Regions from separate parts of the Aminobacter sp. Y103A genome, predicted to be linked through region 2. Evidence: riboswitches for the same ligand, from Rfam matches in the RefSeq annotation. Region 2 holds a riboswitch; the other holds the start of a gene.
The links. A riboswitch is a leader RNA that binds a small molecule or an ion and turns the genes downstream of it on or off. The one in region 2 is predicted to bind cobalamin.
Positions count from the first base shown of each region.

Region 1: it holds a riboswitch for cobalamin, as region 2 does, so the genes downstream of both, Amn_RS04520 ((2Fe-2S) ferredoxin domain-containing protein) here and Amn_RS28810 (TonB-dependent receptor domain-containing protein) in region 2, are expected to answer to the same signal.

Region 1 is NZ_AP017986.1:923,255-927,669, reverse strand. It holds gene Amn_RS04525 (hypothetical protein) at 41-385, shown strand; cobalamin riboswitch at 1,280-1,472, shown strand; gene Amn_RS04520 ((2Fe-2S) ferredoxin domain-containing protein) at 1,588-2,367, shown strand; gene Amn_RS04515 (hypothetical protein) at 2,664-3,056, shown strand; gene Amn_RS04510 (acyl-CoA desaturase) at 3,729-4,415, shown strand, end outside.
Region 2 is NZ_AP017987.1:264,650-269,064, forward strand. It holds gene Amn_RS28805 (hormone-sensitive lipase) at 87-914, shown strand; cobalamin riboswitch at 1,196-1,397, shown strand; gene Amn_RS28810 (TonB-dependent receptor domain-containing protein) at 1,577-3,436, shown strand; gene Amn_RS28815 (ABC transporter substrate-binding protein) at 3,448-4,308, shown strand; gene Amn_RS28820 (FecCD family ABC transporter permease) at 4,305-4,415, shown strand, end outside.

The sequences.
Region 1 (4,415 bases), on a different replicon from region 2:
TGTCTGTGTTGATGGACGGATGTTTAGCAAGGACTCATAGATGAAGGCCAAACTGCTCGCTGCGGTGACGATGCTCGCAGTTGCCGGCTGTGCATCCCAGCCCGCCGACTATGCCACCACACTCTCTGCCAAGGATCCCAAATGGCGGTCAGCGGACTGCACGAAAGCTCGAGCTGAGGCGGCGAACTACGCAGCGCAAGAGAAAGAAACCCTGAGCGTATCGGCAGGGCTGCTGCTTGGCCCATACGGGCTCGGCATCGCCATGGCCGGCAAGGAGCATCGCGCCAAGATGCGCAAGAAATTCGCCCGGGACATGCATCTGAAATGCTCGAGCAAGCCCCTTCCTGCCAGCCTGGCGAGCAGCGCGGACACCGCGAAGCGGTAACTTCGGTCCTCACTGCCAACGGCGCGCATGTGCGGCAAGCTCGTCGCGCGCCTGCTCCAACGCTTTCGGCGAAGCGTTCGCCCACGCGGTGAGCCGCCGCCGCGCACATCATCGACACCTCCGATCGTCGCCTGTGGCTGTCGCGATTGCATGCCGGGCCACATTGGTGGGGTGCCCACGAAAACAGGCCAAAGCTGCTCTGCAATCATTCTGGCGACCCGCCTGGTGGCCGTTCCCAGCGTCTTCACGTTGGCGGTAACTCACGACACTCGCCGGTGTCCTGGCAACGCACCGGTGGACGGCCGCTCAGATTGCCCTGAACGGGCTCGACGCCGCTTGCGATCCAGCCGCTCTACACGAGAAGTTGAACGACCGCGCCGTCCGCTCGCTGGCGCTGGTTGACCTTACGTTAGGAACCTCTAAACGACCTACAGGCTCACCTCGTCCTTACCCCCCCTTGGACCACCCGAGCTTAGCGCCCGCCCTGCCCCCCCAATCAATGGGCGGGCGCGTCCCCTCGCACATCCGATGTCGCGCAGACAAGCTTATCAGCCGCGGACGCCTTCACATCGCAACTGCGAGCTTCCCGCTTCATATCGACGCCGGTTGCCGATTTTCATGTCGATATGCCTCGGGCAGGCGCCGTTCGCCTTGTGCGGTTTGCACAGAGGCAGCCGGCCCTGGCATTCCTGGGCTTATTCCGCTTGGGGTGCATGTCCATCTCCGGTCTCTACCAATGCGCCCCGATGGCGCACGGTCATGATCGGAAGGGCTGCTTGGCAATCGTCGTCCATCGCCGGACTATGTCCAGCAACGCCAAGCGATCGCAAGGCAGCGCATTGCTGGCCTAGGTACGTGTCCATCGACAACCCTTGACTTGCGTCTGCCCGCATATAGCTTGCCGCGCGGTTATGGTTCTTCTGCTTTCGGGCGGAAGCTAAGAGGGAATTCGGTGCGAAACCGAAGCTGCCCCGCAACTGTAAGCGGTGAGCCGCATTGCCGATTGTGTCACTGGCCGACGGCCGGGAAGGCAGGCAATGAGCCGAGACCCGCGAGCCAGGAGACCTGCCTGACCGAGTGATGTTCCGTGGGCGGGGTGTACCACCGGAGCGCAGGTTCGTGCAGGCGGCGCTATCGGCCATCGCCTTCCACCAACATGCGTTGCGACAATCCCGACCGCAGTCAGGCCAGGGATCGATCGTTTGCACAATACAGAAGTTGAGACCGCGCAGTCCCAGGCCAGACGTGCCATCGTGCTCGTCGCCAAGTCGGCCTTTGCTGCCGCGCCCTACAGGCAGATGCAGCAGCTCTGTGATCTCGCCGCGGCGTTGCCCGGCGTCGATCACACCAGCTTCGGCTTCACCGAACAAGGCACGCCGTCGCTGCGCGAGGCGCTTGCGGCACTTCGCCAGCAGGATTTCTCCGATATCCTCATCCTGCCGCTTATGCTGCCGATCGAGCCCAGCTTCAATGCCTGGCTCACCAAGTCGCTGCGCCGGTGGCAGACCGAGGACGCGGCACCTTGGCCGACGGTGCGCATCGCGCGGGGCCTCGCCGAAAGCCCGCTGCTGGCTGCAATGATGGCCGACCTCGTCACCGGTGCCGACGCGACGCCGCCCATCCCGCCGCTCGACAGGCTGGCGCCAGAGGGCTCGCTCGTGCCGGCGCAGAAACGCCGCGTGCTGGTCTGCCAGGGCGGCCCGTGCAATGCCGCCGGCGCGGACCTGATCTGGGGCCACCTGCGCAACCAGCAGGACCGCCAGAAGCTGCGCGTGACCGGCGACGGCACGATGAGCGCCAAATCGACCTGCCTTGGCCCCTGTAACCTGGCACCGGTGCTGCAGGTCTTTCCCGAAGGCACCTATTACGGCGGGGTCACCGAGGCCGCCGTCGACCGCATAGTCACCGAACATCTGCTCGGCGGCGCGGTGGTCGACGACTTTGCCTACCACCCCACCGGCCGCAAGCAGGTGCTGCGGTGAAGGCCCATTGAAAACAAGGGGGATCGTGTCGTTCCGCCACCACCTGCTTTTTGCCCCTGCCTTTTATCGGCCTGGACAGCGACATGCTGTTCTGCCGTGAACCTGATCTGGCACTGGAAGTTGCTGCGGCCGCCCTTCGGCTCCGTCGACGTCAAGGGCATGCGCACATATGGCCGCGACGACCGATCCTCGGGACGGTTATTGGCAGGCGCCGTCCCGGACCTTGGGCGTTAACTACGACCTGGTGCCAATGATCGAGACCACCGTCGACAAGGCTGGGGTCAAAGCGAGCTACGATGGCGGCCTCGTCGTGGTTCGGCGAGAAGACCGTATCCTCGGCTACTCGGCTATTTCGAGCGTTCGGTGGCAGCAAAGCTCGCGCCCAATGTCAGCCATCGTGTCGAGGCGGGCCACGGCGCGTTTCCGCCCGGGGAAGCGAGCTGTGGGACAGTTCGCAGGCCTGCCTGTCGCTGGCCATACCGGGCAGCGGCCTGACGATGCGCACCTTGTCGGCACCGCACAACTTTCCGCACCACCTGTTCGACCCGATTCCGGCCGAACAGCAACGCTTGCCGTTGTCGATCGTCAACTATCACGACGTCTTTACCAGGCACGGCGCGCAATCCGCTGCTCAACGTAACGGCGGATGTTCCCGCCGATATCCGCCACTGGCTGGAAGCCAAGGCTGAAACGCGCAGCAGCGGCAGCGGCGCCTGGGGTCGTCGGGCACAGGTCCGATGGGCTGACACAGCCTGTTGCGATCCACGTCAATCCATCGATCTAATTGACCCAAGGGAAACATCAGCGACTATTGCGCAGGGCTAGATCAGTTCAGTGGGCGGTGGCAGTCATGGCAATTCAAGTATCCTATTCGCGGCGTGATGTCCGCGAAGAGTTGATGCGTCGGCGCGAGACTTACATCGCGGCGCAGAGATCTCTGTCACCGCCTTCGCCGCGGGGATATGGCAACATGGAATGCGTCCATTGTCATAATCGCTTCATCGGCGTCACCGCTGCCGCCTGGAAGTTCGGCCTCTGCGACGACTGCCTGCATCACGACTGATTGTCCAGCCGGCGCAGCTCCCTTTGCGGGAGTTCCAGCGCCTGGATCGACTGCTGTGGAACTTCCGTGTCCGCGGCGTCCCAGGCACATTCTTGGGCGATCTACCTTCCCCGATGATCCGGCCAAACCCGCATCCCCAATAGCAGTGGGTCGCCGCCGCGGCCCACCGTCCGCACTCATATTTCGGGGTAATTCCAAACGTGCCTTGACCCTGAATTAGAAACTGCGCAACCTCGCCCGAAACGGAGGAGGCGGCTCGATCGTGGGGAAGCGATCCGGGCCGCAAATGGGAGCATCTATGTCCGACCAGATCGCGGCGTCGTCCGCCACGCCCGCAATTGCGCGCCGACCGCTTCTGGCCCGCATCGACTGGCTCAATTTGAGCGGCCTCGCCTTCTATCATGTCGTCGCGCTCTACGCCTTGCTGCCCTGGTTCTTCAGCTCTACCGGCGTCGTCCTCTGCATCGCCGGCATCTATGTCTTCGGCACGCTCGGCATCAACCTCTGCTACCACAGGCTTCTCACCCATCGCGGCTTCACCTGCCCGAAATGGCTCGAGCACGGGCTTGCGATCATCGCCGTCTGCGCCTTCCAGGACACGCCGGCGCGCTGGGTTGCGGTGCACCGCCGCCACCATGAGCACGCCGACGAGGAGCCGGATCCGCACAGCCCGATCGTCACCTTCCTCTGGGCCCATGTCGGCTGGCTGCTGGTCAAGTCGCCCGACATGGAGCGCATGCAGATCTACGGGCGCTACGCCAAGGACATCGTCCGCGACCCGTTCTACCGCAAGCTCGACAAGCCGCATGTCTATCTCGGCATCATCATCGCGTCCTGGGCAGCTTTCTTCGGCGGCGGCGTCGCCGCGAGCCTGATCACCGGCGGCACGACTGACGAGGCGATCCAGTTCGGCCTCAGCCTGCTCGTCTGGGGCGTGTTCGCGCGCACCGTGATTACCTGGCACATCACCTGGTCGGTCAATTCG
Region 2 (4,415 bases):
GTTTCTGCCGCTGGCCCATTGACGCAATCCGGCACGCTGGCCATTGCTATGCGCCTGGATTGCTGCCGCCTTGGAGGGATGCCCGTATGCTCGAACGCCATATCGCCGATTGGGACAACGCCTACACCAATGGCGCCAACATCGCCGGTGGCGATCGTTGGCCTGCTGCATGGGTGGAATCGGCACAGACGTTTCGCGACGCCCTGTCGGCAGATGAGAGAGCGCAGTTCGACATCGCCTATGGTGACAGGCCGCGCAACCTGCTTGACCTGTTTCTGCCTGAAGGCACGCCGAAGGGGCTCGTCGTCTTCGTCCATGGCGGTTACTGGATGGCGCTCGACAAGAGCTACTGGTCGCATCTCGCCAAGGGTTCCATCGACAGCGGCTACGCGGTTGCGATGCCGTCCTACAGCTTGTGCCCGGAAGTCAGGATCGGCGATATCGTGCGCGAGGTCGGTGCGGCGATCGGCAAGGCAGCCGCGTTGGTCGAAGGCCCGATCATGCTGACCGGTCATTCCGCCGGCGGACACCTCGTGTCGCGCATGGTCGCGGCTGCTTCGCCGCTTGCGCCCGATGTGCAGTCTCGTATCCGTCATGTCGTTTCGCTCTCGGGAGTTCATGATCTCAGGCCGCTGATCAACACCGGCATGAACAAGACGCTCCACATCGACGAGACCGAGGCGCTGGCTGAAAGCCCGGCGCTGCTGCGGCCGGTGGACAACGTCCGCATCACCTGCTGGGTCGGCGGTGGCGAGCGCGCCGAGTTCCTGCGCCAGAACGCATTGCTTTCCAATATCTGGACCGGGCTTGGCGCCACCACCGCTACAGTGGTCGAGCCCGACCGGCATCACTTCAGCGTCATCGACGGGCTTGCCGACAAGGATCATGCGCTGACAAGGACCTTGCTCGGCTGAACATGCGCGGATGATACCGACGCGGCCGAAGATGATGTCGATGGCCGTAGCGCGCACATCGTCGGTTCAGTTTCCGCGACCCCGTTGGCAATGTGCAGGTGGCCTCTGTCCCCGAGGGGCAGTGCCGTCCAATTGGCGGTCCCATGCAGGGCTTGCCGCGTCCGGGGCGATTGCACAAGTTGCCCTGTTTGTCCGTGTCCAATGATCCTATCTAGTTGAAAATCAATATATTTTATGGCCGGTCGCATGATTGCGATTGACAAGCCTCGGCATCCCTGAGTAGCGTCCGCCTCGGAATCGGTTCCGCCGAGAGGCGGATGAAAAGGGAACACGGTGAGGCCGAAGGCCAAATCCGCGACTGCCCCCGCAACTGTAACCGTTGAGCCTCTTCCATCATGCCACTGAACGCATTCGCGCGTTCGGGAAGGCGGAAAAAGGCTGTGACACGGAAGTCAGGAGACCTGCCCGTTCCAGTCACCCATGCTTGTCCACGGGGTGTGGTCAGGCGCGGTCGCTCGTGGCGGTGACATCGAAAGTGTTGCCGCATGCGGAAGGCCGTCGGGTCAATCTTGTCCCAAAGTCTGCCTGCCGACCTGTCTTGCCTGCGGTTTGGAAACCGGGTGCGATCCTTGTCGCGCCCCCCAAACCATTTGAGGGCAGAAATGCAGAGACTTATCCTGGGCATCGGCGCGATCATGCTGGCCATCCCGACACCATCCAGCGCGCAGCAGGCGCTCGCTGCAGGCGGCGTGACCGTGCTGCCGCGCCTGGTCGTTACGCCGCTCCGCCGCGAAACCGCGCTTGTTCGCCCGACGTCGTCGGTCACCCTGATCGACGAGCAAGAATTGCGAAAGTCCGCGGCAGCAGATCTGCCGTCGTTGCTGAAGCACTATGCCGGCGTTTCAATCATCGGCTATGGCGGCCAGGGCGCGTCGTCCAATGTCTATCTGCGCGGCATGTCGGCCGGCCAGACGCTGGTGCTGGTCAATGGCGTCCGCAGTTCGTCGGCGACCAGCGGTACGAGCTCGATCTTCAACATTCCGCTGTCGTCGATCGAGCGTATCGAGATCGCCAAGGGACCGCACTCAGCGCAGTATGGCGCCGATGCCATCGGCGGTGTCGTCAACATCATCACCAAACAGGGCGGCCAGTGTGCCGACGGCCGTAACACCTGCGGCAGCATCACCTCGGGCGTCACGCATCCCTGGGGTGGCTATCTCTCAGGCGATCTGCGCGGACGCACCGAGGACGGGATCGATTACTCCGTCGGTGGCTCCATCCTCGGCACGCGCGGCTACGACTTCACCACGCCGCTGGCCTGGGGACATGAGCCTGACGACGATGGCTTCCTGCAGGGCTCGCTCAACGTCGCTGTCGCCAAGGAGTATGGCTGGGGCCGGCTATATGCCGATGGCCTGTTTGCCCGGGGCCGCAGCCAGTACGATGCCTCCCCGCCTTCCGCCAATGAAGTTGACACCGACACCTTCGCCGGCAGGATCGGCGCACGGGTGAAGCATTCCGACAGCTGGAGCTCGACCGTCGAACTTTCCGGCAACCTCGACTATTCGAACAATGTCCGTGACGGCGTCGTGGGCAGCAGCGAATTCGACACCAGGCGCTACGGCATCTTCGCGTCGACGGAAAAGTCCTTTGAAACAGGTGAAGTCAGGCATGTCCTGGTCGGCGGTGCCGAGGCCTATCGCGAGGAGGTGGCTTTGACTGTCGATTTCGGTGTCGGCTCGCGCGACCTCGCGGCGGTGTTCGGCCAGTACTCGCTCGACTATGGCGCGCTGACGATCGACAGCGGTCTGCGCTACGATCACAATGAACAGTTCGGAGGCGCCACCACCTACAACATCGGTGCCAGCTACGAGCTCGTTCCCGAGCTTGTGGCGCGCGCCTCGTACGGCACCGGCTTCCGGGCGCCGACCTTCAGCGACCTCTATTACCCCAACTACTCCAATCCCAACCTGAAGCCGGAGAAGTCGCGGTCCTATGAGATCGGCATCAACTGGCGTCCAAGCGAGGGGACCGAGCTTGACGTCGCCTTCTACCAGACCTGGCTGACCGACGCGATCGCCTCCAACCCGCCGACCTACCTGCCGTTCAATGTCGCGCGCGCCAAGGTGACCGGTATCGAGGCCAGCCTGTCGCATGCGTTTGACGACCGCTGGAGTGGCAAGGTTTCGATCGACTACCGCTCGCCGAAGAATGAGGACAACGGCCGCTACATTCCCTATCGCGATCGCTTCAAGGCGGCCGCCGAGGTGAGCTTTGCCGCGACCGACAGCCTCGACCTCACCGCCAAGCTGCTCTACGGCGCGGCGCGCTACGCCAATGCCGCCAACACCGTCAAGCTGCCGGACTATGTGACGGTGGATTTCGCCGCCAACTACACGGTCGACGAGCGGGCGAGCCTGAAGTTTTCGGTCGAGAACCTGTTCGACGAACACTATTCGACCGTCACCAACTATCGCGCGCCGGGCCGAAGCTTCAATCTGAGCTTCACGCGTGTGTTCTGATGCGAGGTAACATGCCCACCAATCGTCTCAGCTGCGCTCGGTTTCGAGCGTGGCTGTCCGCTCTCGCGGGGCTGGCCGCGTTGTCATCAGCGCCGGCAGCCGCCGTGCCGCCGAAGCGCGTCGTGTCGATGAATGTCTGCACCGACCAGCTGGCGATGCTTCTGGCGGCCGAGGGGCAGCTGCATTCAGTGTCCTATCTTGCAAGCGATCCCAACACGTCGGTGCTGGCCGATCGGACCAACGGCTTTGCCGTCAATCATGGCCTTGCCGAGGAAGTGTTTCTGATGCAGCCTGACCTGGTACTCGCCGGAGCCTACACGACACGGACGACGGTTGAGCTGCTGAGGCGCCTCGGCATCCGGGTCGAGGAATTCGCGCCGGACAGCTCCATTGCCGACATCAGGGCCAACATCCTGCGCATGGGAGAGGTCCTGGAGCGGCGCGAAGAAGCGGCAAAACTTGTCGCCGCGCTTGATCGTGGCGTCGCCGAATTGGGCAAGGAAAGCGCCTCGGGCAAGACCGTCGCGACCTACTACGCCAACAGCTACACCTCGGGCACCGGAACGCTCGTCGACGAGATCGTCAAGCTTTCCGGACTGGTCAATATTGCAGACAAGCTCGGGCTCAGCGGCACGGCGCGGTTGCCGCTGGAGATGCTGGTCATGGCCAAACCAGATTTGGTCATCGGTGGCGGCGAAGACTATGGCGCCCCGGCACTCGCCCAGGAAAACTTCGTCCACCCGGCCTATCGGGCGGTCTCCGGGCAGGGCAGGGCGGTGGCGGTGCCGTCGCGATACACCATTTGCGGCGCGCCGTTTACACTTGAAGCCGCCCGCCTGCTGCGCGATGCCGCCGAGGGGGACGCCAAGTGAGCGACATCTCCCGCTACAGGCTCGTGCTTGCCGTTCTTGCCATCCTGGCCACCATTCTGTTCCTGCTTTCGCTCACCGTCGGTCCGGCGGGCCTCGGCTTCGGCGAC